One region of the Micromonospora sp. SCSIO 07396 genome, then DNA from elsewhere that is predicted to be linked to it. Evidence: riboswitches for the same ligand, from Rfam matches in the RefSeq annotation. Region 1 holds a riboswitch; each other region holds the start of a gene.
The links. Region 1 has a riboswitch for cobalamin ahead of ACWCHM_RS07950 (ribonucleoside-diphosphate reductase subunit alpha). Riboswitches for the same ligand answer to the same signal wherever they lie in the genome.
Positions count from the first base shown of each region.

Region 2: linked by a shared signal. The riboswitch ahead of bluB (5,6-dimethylbenzimidazole synthase) and the one ahead of ACWCHM_RS07950 (ribonucleoside-diphosphate reductase subunit alpha) in region 1 are both predicted to bind cobalamin.
Region 3: linked by a shared signal. The riboswitch ahead of ACWCHM_RS13535 (CbtB domain-containing protein) and the one ahead of ACWCHM_RS07950 (ribonucleoside-diphosphate reductase subunit alpha) in region 1 are both predicted to bind cobalamin.

Region 1 is NZ_CM132210.1:1,826,920-1,831,547, forward strand. Features, by position in the region: gene ACWCHM_RS07945 (ribonucleotide-diphosphate reductase subunit beta) at 1-176, opposite strand, end outside; gene ACWCHM_RS07950 (ribonucleoside-diphosphate reductase subunit alpha) at 230-2,605, opposite strand; cobalamin riboswitch at 2,727-2,940, opposite strand; gene ACWCHM_RS07955 (helix-turn-helix transcriptional regulator) at 2,968-3,855, opposite strand; gene ACWCHM_RS07960 (oxidoreductase) at 3,985-4,628, shown strand, end outside.
Region 2 is NZ_CM132210.1:1,632,959-1,637,586, forward strand. Features, by position in the region: gene ACWCHM_RS07265 (potassium-transporting ATPase subunit C) at 1-516, shown strand, start outside; gene ACWCHM_RS07270 (TetR/AcrR family transcriptional regulator) at 702-1,289, opposite strand; gene ACWCHM_RS07275 (SDR family NAD(P)-dependent oxidoreductase) at 1,371-2,264, shown strand; cobalamin riboswitch at 2,283-2,481, shown strand; gene bluB (5,6-dimethylbenzimidazole synthase) at 2,519-3,151, shown strand; gene ACWCHM_RS07285 (hypothetical protein) at 3,237-3,581, shown strand; gene ACWCHM_RS07290 (TetR/AcrR family transcriptional regulator) at 3,553-4,167, opposite strand; gene ACWCHM_RS07295 (hypothetical protein) at 4,270-4,628, shown strand, end outside.
Region 3 is NZ_CM132210.1:3,166,980-3,171,607, forward strand. Features, by position in the region: gene ACWCHM_RS13525 (copper resistance CopC family protein) at 1-233, shown strand, start outside; gene ACWCHM_RS13530 (PepSY-associated TM helix domain-containing protein) at 463-1,905, shown strand; cobalamin riboswitch at 1,961-2,102, shown strand; gene ACWCHM_RS13535 (CbtB domain-containing protein) at 2,137-2,340, shown strand; gene ACWCHM_RS13540 (CbtA family protein) at 2,331-3,134, shown strand; gene ACWCHM_RS13545 (histidine phosphatase family protein) at 3,131-3,739, shown strand; gene ACWCHM_RS13550 (ankyrin repeat domain-containing protein) at 3,862-4,628, shown strand, end outside.

The DNA of each region.
Region 1 (4,628 bases):
GTGGCGAAGAACGCCACCAGCCGGGACACCAGGTGCCGCTCGGCGGGCGACAGCCGTTCCAGGTCGGCCAGGTCGGAGTGCAGGTCGACCTCCTCCACCGTCCAGGTGTTGCGGATGGCGTCCTTGAACCGGTCGAAGAAGTGCGGGTAGCGCATCGGCCGCAGGGTGAGGTCCATGCCGGGGTCGAGCAGCAGGTGCCGCCCGCCGGTGCGGGTTTCGTCGACGGTGGTCACTGGCACGCCTCGCAGCTCTCGGGGTTCTCCAGGGAACAGGCCAGCGCCTCGGCGTCGGCCGCGACGACCGGGGCGACGGTGACGGTGGCCTGCTGGATCCGGGTCGCCGGACGCGACCGCAGGTAGTATGTGGTCTTCAGCCCGGACTTCCAGGCGTGCAGGTACATCGAGGACAACTTGCCGATGGTCGGCGCGCTGAGGAACAGATTCAGCGACTGCGACTGGTCGATGTAGGGTGCCCGCGCGGCGGCCAGGTCGATCAGCGCCCGCTGCGGCAGCTCCCACGCGGTACGGAACAGCTCCCGCACCTCGGCGGGCAGGTCGACGATCCCCTGCACCGACCCCTCGGCCCGCTTGATCTGGTCGCGGATCTCCGGCGTCCACAGGCCGCGTGCCTTCAGCTCGCGTACCAGATAGGTGTTGATCTGGAGGAACTCCCCGGACATGGTCTCCCGCTTGAACAGGTTGGACACCTGTGGCTCGATGCACTCGTAGCAGCCGGCGATCGACGCGATCGTGGCGGTCGGGGCGATCGCCACCAGCAGCGAGTTGCGCAGGCCGTGCGCCGCGATCCGGGTGCGCAACGCCGCCCAGCGCGCGGTCTGGGTGGGCTCCACCCCCCACAGGTCCGGGTGCAGGTCGCCCCGGGCCGCCCGGGTCTGCGGGTACGCCGGGTGCGCGCCGAACCGTTCGGCCAGACCGGTCGACGTCTCCAGGGCGGTCAGGAAGATCTCCTCCTGGACCCGGGTGGACAACTCCCGGGCCCCGGCCGAGTCGAACGGCAGGCGCAGCGCGAACAACGCGTCCTGCAAACCCATCAGCCCCAGCCCGACGGGCCGCCAGCGCGGGTTCGACGCCGCCGCCTGTTCGGCCGGGTAGTAGTTGATGTCGATCACCCGGTCCAGGAACACCACCGCCGTGCGGACCGTGGCGCGCAGCTTCTCCCAGTCGACACCGTCGCCGGTGAGGTGCGCGCCGAGGTTGACCGACCCCAGGTTGCACACCGCCGTCTCGGTGTCGCTGTTGACCTCCAGGATCTCGGTGCACAGGTTGGACAGGTGGATCGTGTTGCCCGGCACGCCGGTCTGGTTGGACAACCGGTTCGACCGGTCCTTGAACGTCATCCACCCGTTGCCGGTCTGCGCCAGGGTGCGCATCATCCGCCCGTACAGGTCCCGGGCCTTGACCGTGCGGACCGCCTTCTTCTCGGCGACCCGGTACGCGGCGTCGAACTCCTCGCCGTACAGGTCGGGCAGCTCCGGGGCATCCGACGGGTCGATCAGCGACCAGTCGCCGTCGGCCTCGACCCGGCGCATGAACTCGTCGGGGATCCAGTTGGCCAGGTTGAGGTTGTGGGTGCGCCGGGCCTCCTCACCGGTGTTGTCCCGCAGCTCCAGGAACTCCTCGACGTCCGGGTGCCACGGTTCCAGATAGACGCAGGCCGCCCCCTTGCGCCGGCCGCCCTGGTTGACCGCCGCGACCCCGGCGTCGAGGGTTTTGAGGAACGGCACGATCCCGTTGGACCGGCCGTTGGTGCCTCGGATCAGCGCCCCCCGGCCACGTACCCGCGTGAAGGAGATGCCGATGCCGCCGGAGAACTTCGACAGCTTCGCCACCTGGTGGTAGCGCTCGTAGATCGAGTCCAGTTCGTCGCGCGGCGAGTCGACCAGGAAACACGACGACATCTGGGTGTGCCGGGTGCCCGAGTTGAACAACGTCGGGGAACTCGGCAGGTAGGCCAGCGACGACATCAGCCGGTAGAACCCGACCGCCTCGTCGGGCGTGCCGGACAGCCCGCAGGCCACCCGCAGCAGCCAGTACTGCGGGGTCTCCACCACCAGCCGTGACCGCGGGTGCCGCAGCAGGTAGCGGTCGGCCACCGTACGCAGTCCGAAGTACTCGAACCGCAGGTCACCGGCCGGGTCGACGGCGTCGTCGAGTTGACTGGCGTGCCGGGCCACGAACGCGGCGGTGTCGTCGGCGATCAGGCCGAGGCCGTGGGCGTACCGGATGGACTCGCTGAAGGAGGTCACCTCCTGCCCGCGGACCTCCTCGTCCACGTAGGCGGCCAGCAGCCGGGCCGCCAGCCGGGAGTACTGCGGTTCCGTGCCGATCAGCTCGGCCGCCGTCTGGATCGACAGTTTGTCCAGCTCGGCCGTTGTCGCCCCGTCGTAGAGGCCACTGATCGTCCGGGTGGCCACCCGCAGCGGGTCGACCTCGTCCAGGTCGGTGGCCCACCTGGCGACGGCCGTGACGATCCGGTTGACGTCCACCGGTTCGGTGTCGCCGTCGCGCTTGCGGACCCGCATCGCGGGCCGGCGTGGCTGCGCGCCGTCGACGTCGGACGGTGGGCTCTGCGCTGTGCTCGTCATGACCTCTCCTCGCTGTCACCGATGGCCATCGGGACGCGGGAGAACGCCAACGGGCGCGGCGCGACGGCCGGCCCGGGTGCTGGCGTCGGTCGTCCCGCGCGACCTCCGACCGCCGCGCGCAGCAGCGCACGGCGCACTGGCAGGTCTTCGGACTCGCGGGCGTGACCGGGGTCGGTCGCCTACTGGCCGTCGCTTCCCAGACCTCGCGGTCCAGTGCTCGATGACGGCGGTCGTTCCCACTTACCGCTGCGGGGCAGTCCCGGATTCCCACCGGGTTCCCTGTTGCCTCGACCGGACCACCGGGCCCGGCCGAACCAGCTGCGTGGCACACCATATATGGCGTAGATGGGGGAGAGGCAACACTAGATGTCGCGTCGGCGTGTCAGATAACTCTCACCCGAGCGGCCGGTGGCCCGCAGTGACGCCAGCAGCCGCAGCGCGTCGGCGTCGGCGCTGCCCGGCTCGGCGGTGAAGACCAGCATGACCGGGCCGGGGTTGCCGGGCAGCGGGTAGGTGTCCCAGTCCAGGACGATGTCGCCGACCTCGGGGACCTGGAAGGTCTTGGTGCCGCTGACCGAACCGCGCACGTCGTGCCGGGACCACAGCCGCCGGAACTCGGCGCTGCGGATGCTCAGCTCACCGACGACGGCGGTGGCCCGGGGATGGGTGGGGTCCGTGGCGACGGCGGCGCGCATCATGCCGATGTAGTCCATGGCCTGCTGCTCCCAGGCCGCGCAGCGCCGCACCGGGGCCGCCGCCTCGTCGAACATCAGCAGCAGCATGTTGAGCCGGTCCGGCGGGTGGTCCGCCGGGTCACCGAGCAGCGCCACCGCCCACGCGTTCCAGGCGAGCAGGTCCAGGTGACGGCCGAGTACCACCGCCGGGGTGTCCATCACGCGCAGCAACCGCCTGGTGCTCTCCGGCACCCGCTCCGGGCCGTGGTCGACCCGGGCGGGCACCGGCCGGCGGGCGGCGCGGGCCAGGGTGAACAGGTGCCGGCGTTCGTCGTCGTCGAGGCCGAGCGCGGCGGCGAGCCCGTCCAGCACGTCGTCGGACGGGCGAACCTCCCGGCCCTGTTCCATCCGCTGGTAGTAGTCGGTGCTCAACCCGGCCAGCAGCGCCAGTTCCTCGCGGCGCAGCCCGGTGACCCGGCGTCGGCCGCCCGGCTCCAGGCCGACGTCCCGGGGGTGCAGCCGGCCGCGCCGGGCGCGCAGGAAGTCACCGAGTTCACGGGCGTACGGATGGGTCATGTCGCCAGTGTGACGCGGCCCGGACCGGCGCGGGTAGGTCTGCGGGACCTAGGCAACCGGCTACGACGGAGTCCGCCCGGCCGGTCCGTAGCGTCGGTGCTCCCACCCCCGACCGCTCAGGAGCAGCAGATGACCTGGACCGCCGACCACATTCCCGACCAGCGTGGCCGCACCGTCGTGGTGACCGGCGCGAACTCGGGCCTCGGTCTGGTCACCGCCACCGCGCTGGCCCACCGGGGCGCGCAGGTCGTGCTCGCCGTCCGCGACACCGCCGCCGGCCGGCGGGCCGCCCGCAGCATGGGCGGCGACGTCGAGGTACGCGAGCTGGACCTCGCCTCGCTGGCCTCGGTACGGGAGTTCGCGGCGGCCCTGGCCGCCGACCATCCGAGGATCGACCTGCTGGTCAACAACGCCGGTGCGGTGCTGCTCGGCCCGCGCCGCACCACCGTCGACGGCCACGAGCTGCATCTGGCCACCAACCTGCTGGGGCACTTCGCGCTGACCGGCCTGCTGCTGGGCAACCTGGCCGCCGCGCGGGCGGCCCGGGTGGTCAGCCTCAGCTCGATCACCCACCGCAACGCACACCTGGACTTCACCGATCTGATGGTCGAGCGTGGCTACCGGGGTTCCACCGCGTACGGCCGATCCAAGCTCGCCACCACCGTCTTCGGCATCGAACTGGACCGCCGGCTGCGCGACGCCGGATCACCGGTGCTCAGCGTGCTGGCGCATCCCGGCGTCACCCGCACCAACCTGACCCCCCGGGCCTGGTC
Region 2 (4,628 bases), 190 kb from region 1:
GTCTGCGCCCGCTCCAGGGCGGTGGGTGCACTGGACGGGGTGGACGGACGACGCCCGTACTGCACACCGGACGGGGTCGGCGCGGTGCTTGCCGTGTTCCGCGCCGACGGGCTCACCGGCCCGGTCATCCGCGTGGTCAGCGTCAACCAGGTCGCCCCGGCCACGCCGTTCGTCAGCTCCTGGCAGGGCGTGCCTGTCGAACTGGCCAGGCCGGACGAGGACTACGTGGCCGCCGGCGGGCTGATCGTGCCGGTGCGGGGTGACGCTCCGGCGACACCCGCGGTGCCGGCCGACGCCGTCACCGCCAGCGGCAGCGGCCTCGACCCGCACATCTCCCCGGCGTACGCCCGGATCCAGGTGGCCCGGGTCGCGCGCGAGCGCGCCGCGGACCCCGCAGCGGTCCGGGCGCTGGTGGCGAAGCACACCACCGGCCGGTCGCTCGGCTTCATGGGCGAGCCCGGCGTGAACGTGCTGGAACTCAACCTCGCCCTCGACGAGAGGTTTCCCGCCCGCTGACGGACGACGTCGGGCAGGGCCGGCTCCCGGGTCGGCCCTGCCCGGACCTACCCACGGGCCACCGGCCGGCTCGTCGGCCCCGTGCCGTCCTCGGCCCGCCGACTACCGTCAGACTGCCGGACCCGGTGCTGCCGAGCCCACGTGCCGACCGGTCCCCACCGGCCGTCGAGTCCGCTGCCCGCCGGTCAGGTGTGCCGGTTCCTGACGGCGACCATGTCGACGAGGGTGTCGGTGAGGTCTTCGGCGCTGACGCCTCCCCACTTCGGGTCGGCGAGCTGGCCACTGGCCTGTAGGCCGGCGATTCCGTTGGCGCTGCTGATGAGCAGGGCCGCGTACCGGCGGGCGTCCTGCTCGCCCACCAGTTCGGCGACGACGGCCAGGAACTCGGTCTGGCTCCGCTGGGCGGCCCGGGCGAGTGCGGTGGGGTCGCCGGGCGGGTTGCTGAACATGAGCTTGTAGAGGTGCGGTTGACGGCGGCCGACGTCGACGAGTGCGAGGAGGCCGCCGCGGAGCTTTTCGGCGGCCGACAGGCCAGGTGTCGCGCGAAGGGTCTGCATGCGGTCCCCGAGCGTGTCCCAGGCCCGGGTCCCGACGGCGATCAGCAGGCTTTCCTTGTCGGGGAAGTGCCGGTAGGGCGCTCCGCGCGTCACTCCGGCGCGTGCTCCCACCGCGCGCAACGTCACTGCGTCGAGGCCACCGGAGTCGAGCAGCTCGGCGGCCGCTTCGAGCAGGGCGCGGCGGGTGGCGGCGGCTGATTCGGCGCGGCTGGTCACGCGGACGATGCTAGTCCGCCGGTGATGACTAAGTCACTTCACTCGGTTGACGTTGTCATCTGATTGGTGCAGACTTGAGAGATGACAACGTCAACTGAAAGTCGGGAACTCGTGGTCGTGACCGGCGCGTCGACCGGCATGGGTGCGGCCACCGCGCGGGAACTGGCCCGGCGTGGTTTCCACGTCCTCGCCGGCGTGCGGCGCGAGGGCGACGCCACGCCCCTGCGGACCGACCGCATCGAGCCGGTGATCCTCGACATCACCGACCCCGACCACGTCGCCGCGCTCGCCGCACGCGTCGGGCGGGATCCGCTGCCGCTGCGGGCGCTGGTCAACAACGCCGGCGTCCCCGGTGCCGGCCCGGTCGAGGTGGTGCCGCTGCACGAGTGGCGGCGCATCTTCGAGGTGAACCTCTTCGGTCACGTCGCGGTCACCCAGGCCCTGCTCCCCGCGCTGCTGCGCGGCAAGGGGCGCGTCGTCAACATCAGCTCCCTCAACGGCAGGGTCTCCATGGCCGGCTACGGTCCGTACGCCGCCAGCAAGTTCGCCATGGAGGCGATGAGCGACGCGCTGCGCAACGAACTGGCCTCGTACGGCGTGCAGGTGGTGGTGGTCGAACCGGGCGGCGTCAAAACCGAGATGTCCCGCGTCGGCCTCGCCGCCCTCGGCCGTCTCGACGAGACGATGACCCCGGAGCAGAACGAGCGCTACGGTGCCCTGATGCAGGCGATCCCCTCCCACGTGGCGGCGTTCACCAGGGCCGGGGTGACCTCCGCCGTCGCCGCGAAGAGGATCGCCGCGGCGGTGACCGACCGCAGGCCCCGCACCCGCTACACCATCGGCGCGACGGCTGCCCTCCTCATCCGGGCCTCCCGCGTCCTTCCCGACCGGATGCTCGACCGGATGACGACCTCCGACCTGCGCAGGCACTACCCGACCGGGAACCGTGGCCGCACCACCGCCACCCGTACGTGATCCACCGATAGCATCGGCGGCGGCATGATCGTGCGAGGTGCCCCGCAACTGCGGGGAGAATCGGGAAGCCGGTGTGAATCCGGCACGGGCCCGCCGCGGTGACCGGGGAGCGACCGTCCAGGCGCGAGGAGCGCAGCCACTGGCCGTACGGCTGGGAAGGCGGACGGGTCGGCGTTGATCCGGGAGTCCGAAGACCGGCCTCGCGTCGACCGCCCACCCGTCGGGGGTGGGCCGAGCGCAGCGGGAGCCTGCCTGTGGAACTCTACGACGCCATCCACCGCCGCCGGGACGTCCGGGCCGAGTTCACCGGGGAGCCGGTGCCGGCCGACACCCTGCACCGGATCCTCGACGCCGCGCACGCCGCGCCCAGCGTCGGCCACTCGCAGCCGTGGGACTTCGTCCTGGTGCGGGACCCTGCCGTCCGTCGTCGGTTCTACCGGCACGTGCAGGCCGAGCGGGCCACGTTCGCCGCCGCTCTGGACGGTGCCGCGGCCGAACGGTTCGCGCGCATCAAGATCGACGGGGTGCTGGAGTCGACGCTGTCCATCGTCGTCACCTACGACCCGCAGCGCGGGGGCCCGGCGGTGCTCGGGCGGCACGCCATCGCCGACGCCGGCCTCTACTCGGTCTGCCTGGCCATCCAGAACCTCTGGCTCGCCGCGACCGCCGAGGGGTTGGGCGTGGGGTGGGTCTCCTTCTACCGGGAGTCGTTCCTGGCCGACCTACTGGGTGTGCCGGCCGGCATCCGGCCGGTGGCCTGGCTCTGCGTCGGGCCGGTCACCCATCTGGAGGCCGTGCCCGACCTGGAGCGGCACGGGTGGCGGCGACGCCGGCCGCTCGCCGAGGCGGTGCACCATGACCGTTGGCTGCACCGGGCGACCGACTGACCGAACAGCTAATTCGGGTACGTCGATGCAACGGTTAGGCTGACGTCGCGCTCAGTCGTTACCTGGCTACGTTGGGAGGAGTTCCATGCGTACCACCGTCACGGCCCTGGCCACCTCCGCGCTTGCCGCCCTGGGCCTCGTGGCCGCCGGGGCCACGCCGGCCCTCGCCGCCGCCCCGGCGCCCTTCTGCGAGTCCGGCGCGTCGCAGTTCTACTGCGACGGCAGCAGCACCGGCACGACGACCTGGAGCATCACCTGGTACTCCGGCAGCGTCGGCACCTTCACGACCGCCGGGCCGACCCTCTTCGCCACCTGCCCGGCCAGCAACCTCGGCCACCCGGTGCGGGCCAGCTACAGCTACGTCGACGGGGGCACCACCCAGTACAGCGGCACCACCCAGTTCATCTGCCGCAGCGGCGCCTGGCAGTAGCGACCTGACCGTTCGAGGTGGGCAGCCCTTCCAGCTCGGTCCGCAAGGTCGCGAGTGCGGCGTCGATGATGTCGGCGAGCCGGCGACCGTCGTCGGTGTCGAGCCATGCGGCGACGGACACGTACATCAGGGTTCCCGCCGTCTCGGCGAGCAGGTCGGCCCGCAGCGGATCGAGGCCGCCGGCCCGGAAGCCGTCCCGCATCACCTGGGCCAGCATCGCGCGCTTGTGCTGGTCGCGTTCGCGCAGCCCCGGGTCGGACGCCACGATGGCGCGCCGCTGCCGCAGGTCGTCCTTGCGACCTTCGAAATACGTCTCGGCGAGCGTGCGCAGGCCCGCGACGATGAACGCCAGCGGTTCGTCTGCGGGCGCCGTGGCCATGAGTTGCTTGGCGTAGGCACCGATCTCGGCCTCGTCCGCGAAGAGCACCTCGCGCTTGTCGGCGAAGTGCCGGAAGAACGTGCGCGTCGTCAGGCCGGCCCGCGCGGTGATCGCCGGCACAGTGGTCGCGGCGAAGCCCTGCTCGGCGAAGAGTTCGAGCGCCGCCTGCCGCAGCCGCTCGCGGGCATCCGGTCGCCACCTGGCCATGGTCCCAGTGTAGTCGTGATGACATCGCATGTCGTCGCCGGTATGGTGATGACACGGCGTGTCGTCACTGGGGCGGATGCCGCACCAGGGCGGAGCTGTGCCATGACCGACGTATGGATCCTCGGCGGCACCGGCCGCAGCGGCCGCGCTATCGCGGCCGAACTGCGCCGACGGAACATCGAGCCGGTGCTGGTCGGCCGGGACGCCGAACGGCTCAAGGCCGCCGCCGGCGGGCTGCCGACGATGCTCGCCGGTACGGTCCGCGAGACCGTGGCCGCGATCCGCCGGGAGCGGCCGGCCGTGGTGGTCAACACCGTCGGACCGTTCATCGAGACGGCCCTGCCCCTGCTGGACGCGTGCCTCCCGACCGGCCACTACCTCGACCTCGCCAACGATCTGGCCTCGGTGTCGGCGGTCCTCGGCCGGCACGGCGAGTTGACGACAGCGGGACGCACGGCCGT
Region 3 (4,628 bases), 1.3 Mb from region 1:
ACGGGCACCCGGTGCAGGGGTCGTACCCGTTCACCGTGGCCGACCCGGCCGGTCCGGCCGCGCCGTCCCCCGGTCCGCCCACCGCGTCCCCCGACCCGCCGACCGCTGCGGCCGTCGCGGTGGGGCGCGGCGGCGGGCGGTCCACCGTCGTCGGTGCCGCCGGCAGCGCGGTAGTCGTCCTGCTGGCCGCAGCAGCCCTGCTGCGTCGGCGACGCCGGTCGCGGCGCCCCTGAAGCCACCCGCCGCCGCTGGGCCGCAGGCGGTCGCGGTCGGCAGACCCGTGCCGGCAGACGGTCGTCCCTTGTGGACCCGTGACGCCGCCGGCCCGTCCGGACATGTGCCGGGAACCGCGGGGACGTCCGCTGCGACTACCTCACCAGGCGGGGCCGATCGCAGGGAATCGGCTGACCCGCAGGCACGGGGCGACCATCGAATACATCCAACACATTCGATCGGATGGATATGTCTGTCACTGAGTTGTCCGACCCGCCGAGGCCGGAACCCGCCCCACCCGCCCGGCCGGCCCGGGGTGGCTCCCCGTTCGGCGCGCTGCTGCTGCGGCTGCACTTCTACGCCGGCATCCTGGTCGCGCCGTTCCTGGTGGTCGCCGCGTTGACCGGGCTCGCCTACACGGTGGCCCCGCAGGTGGACGCGGCGCTCTACGGCGAGGTGTTGACCGTGACGCAGGTGGGTGAGCGCCCGGTGCCGGTGGCCGACCAGGTCGGGGCGGCCCGCAACGCCCATCCGGAGGGCAGCGTCAGCGCGGTGCAGCCCGGCACCGGCGACCGGACCACGAGGGTGGTGTTCACGGTGCCGGAGCTGGCGGACAAGCAGCACACCGTGTACGTCGACCCGTACACCGGCCGGGTGCAGGGGCAGCTCACCACCTGGTTCGGGTCCACACCGGCCACCACCTGGCTGGACGACCTGCACCGCAACCTGCACCTGGGCGCGGTCGGCCGGCACTACTCGGAGCTCGCCGCGAGCTGGCTGTGGGTGCTCGCGCTCGGCGGGGTGGTGCTGTGGTGGCGTCGCCGCCGCGCCTCCCGGTCCACCGCGCGGCACCTGCTCGTACCGGACCTGACCGCCGCCCGCGGGGTGCGCCGGACCCGCAGCTGGCACGCCACCACCGGGATCTGGCTCACCGTCGGCCTGCTGTTCCTCGCGGCCACCGGGTTGACCTGGTCCCGGTACGCCGGGGCGAACTTCGGCGCCGGTCTCGACGCCCTCGACGCCCGCGCCCCGCAACTCTCCACCGCCCTCGCCGCCGGACCGGCTCCGGCCGACCCCGGTGGCGGCCACCACGGTGCCGCCGGGGCCGGCGGGGTGGTCGAGTCGGCCGCCTTCGACCGGGTGCTGACCGCCGCCCGGACGGCCGGGCTGGCCGGCCCGGTCGAGATCGCCCCCGGCGAGCCGGGCTCGGCCTGGACGGTCACCCAGGTCGACAACACCTGGCCGGTGGCCAAGGACCGGGTCGCCGTCGACCCCACGACGGGGACGGTCACCGCCCGCAGCGACTTCGCCGACTGGCCGCTGCTGGCCCAGCTCAGTGGACTCGGCATCCAGGCCCACATGGGGGTGCTCCTCGGCCCGGTCAACCAGATCCTGCTCGCCGCGCTGGCCCTCGGGCTGCTCTGCGTCGTCGTCTGGGGCTACCGGATGTGGTGGCAGCGCCGGCCCACCCGGGCGGACCGCCGGGCCCGCACCGGCACTCCGCCACCCCGGGGTGGTGTGCGGGGCCTGCCGTGGTGGGCGGTGCCCGTCGGCGTACCGGTGGTGGCGGCGATCGGCTGGGCCTTGCCCCTGCTCGGGCTGAGCCTGCTCGCCTTCCTCGTCGTCGACGTCGCCCTGGGCGTGGCGGCCCGACGTCGCCGCGACGCCGCCCCCGCACCGGCCGGCGGATGACGTGCCGCCCCCGGCCGGCACGTCACATTCCCCGGGCGACGATTGACCGGTCGGGGGTCGCGCCGTTACGGTCGACCCACTATCTGCGGCGTCGCGAGGTAAGCCGGTGGGAATCCGGCGCGGTCGCGCCACTGTGAGCGGTTCCGTCGTCGACGGGTCCGTGAGCCAGGACGCTCGGTCGTCCGCAGCCTTGCGATGGGGACGCGTCATCCCCGGGAAGGTTCGAATCCCATGTCGAGTCCCACTCCTGCCCAGCCGCTGGTGCACCCCGTCGGGTCCACCCGTCTGTGGTGGACGGCCCTGGCCGTCGTCGGCGTACTCCTGCTGCTCACCTACCTGGTCGCGTTCGACCAGGGTGCGGTCTCGCGCAGCGGCATGTTCCTGCACGAACTGATGCACGACGGCCGGCACCTGCTCGGTGTCCCGTGCCACTGACCGCTGCCCACAACCCACCCACCTTCGTCACCGTCCTGCTCCGCGGGCTCCTCGCCGGCCTCGTCGCCGGTCTACTCGCGGGCGGTTTCGGCTACCTCGCCGGTGAGCCGCGCATCGACGCGGCCATCGCGATCGAGGAGGCCGCCACCCACACCGGGCCGGTGGCCGACGACCACCACGCCGAGGACCTGGTCGGCCGGGACGGGCAGCGGTTCGGCCTGTTCCTGGCCACCGGCCTGTTCGGGACGGCGATGGGTGGCCTGCTCGCGACCGCGTACGTGCTGCTGCGCCGACGGTTCCCGGCCGCCGACGACGGCCGGTCGGCGTTGCTGCTGGCGGGCGGTGCCCTGCTCGGCGTAGTGCTCGTGCCGTTCGGGAAGTACCCGGCCAATCCCCCGGCGGTGGGCAACCCCGACACCATCGACCAGCGCACCGCCGCCTACCTGGCGTTGGTGGTGCTCGGCCTGGTGGCCGTCTGGGCGGGCACCCTGGGCTACCGGTCGGTCCGCGCCGACGCGCCGCCCTGGCAACGGTGCGGCGCGGCCCTCGGCGGGTTCGTCCTGGTCGCCGGCGTCGGGTACGTCGTCCTGCCGTCGTTCCAGGAGGTCCCGGAGGACTTCCCGGCAGCCCTGCTGTGGAATTTCCGGCTGGCCTCGCTCGGCACCCAGGTGGTGCTGTGGACCGCCCTCGGTCTGTTGTTCAGCGCCCTGATGAGCCGACGCACCGCAGGGCCGCGCCCCGGCGACCGGGCCCGTGCGCCGCTGACCGGTCAGGGCACGCCGGCCCGCCCGTGACCTCGACCAGCCTGCGGCTGGTCGCCCACGCCCACACCGGCGCGCTGCGGCGGGCGGTGTTCGGCGCGGGCGACGACGACCTGGACGAGGGCGGTCGACAGGCCGCCCTCGCCCTGGCCGGTCACGGCCGGACCGGGCCACTGGGCACCGTGGACACCTGTCTGACCAGCCCGGCGACCGCAGCGGTGCAGACCGCGTACGCCCTGGGGTTACGGCCCACCGTCGAGGCCGCGCTGGCCGACTGCGACTACGCCGGCTGGGCCGGGCGCAGCCTGGCCGACGTCGGGGCGCGCGAGCCCGGGGCGCTGCGCCAGTGGTGGGAGACGCCCGGGGCGACGCCGCACGGCGGGGAGTCCCTCGTCGCGCTGCGCGAGCGGGTCGCCGGCTGGCTCGACGACCGGCTCGGGCCGGGCCGGCGGATCGTCGCGGTGACCCATCCGATGGTGATCCGCGTGGCGATCGTGCACGCGCTCGGCCTGCCGATGGCCGCCCTGCCCCGGCTGGACGTCGCCCCCCTGGCGGTGGTGCGCCTCAGCCGGTACGGCCAGCGGTGGCAGCTCCGGTTCACCGCGCCGGCCGGGCCCGGAGACCGACATGCACCATGACCGGCCGGTCCGCCTCCGGCGAACAAGGTGGCGGTGCGGGCCGGTGGCGGTGAGACTCGGTCCTGGCCCCGACCTACCCGGGCGGCGGGGCACGGCAACCGGCTGCGGGTAGGGTCGCGCAGATGACCGGTGATCCGTCGCTGCTCGCCGCCGACGATCCGTTGGCGGTCGCGGTGACCGGGGCGATCCGCGACGGTGACCTCGCCCGGCTGCGGTCGCTGCTCAGCACGCACCCGGGGTTGGCCGCCGGGCACATCGTCGACCGGGTCGGCGGGGTCCGCACCCTGCTGCACGTGGTCACCGACTGGCCGGGCCGGTTCCCGCGTGGTGCCGACACCGTCGCCGCGCTGGTCGCCGCCGGTGCCGACGTCGACGCCCGGTTCGCCGGTCCGCACCGGGAGACACCGCTGCACTGGGCGGCCAGCTGCGACGACGTGGACGTCGTCGACGCCCTGCTGGACGCCGGCGCCGACATCGAAGCTCCCGGGAGCGTGATCGCCGACGGCACGCCGCTGGCCAACGCGCGGGCCTTCGCCCAGTGGCGGGCGGCGTTCCGGCTGGTCGTCCGGGGCGCCCGCACCACCCTCGTCGACGCGGCGACGCTCGGCCTGCACGACCGGGTGGAGCGGGCCTGCACCGGTGACACCCCGCCGTCGACCGACGAGATCGACTGGGCGTTCTGGGGTGCCTGCCACGGCGGGCGGCAGTCCTGCGCCGGGTACCTGTGGACACGCGGCGCGCGGCTCAACCGGGTGCCGCCGTGGGAGCACCGCACCGCCCTGGACGCGGCCGTCCGGCGCGGTGCCACCGAACTGGTCGGCTGGCTGCGGGCGCGAGGTGCCGTCACCGCCGCCGAGTTGGGCCCGCACCCGCCCGATGCCACCGGCTG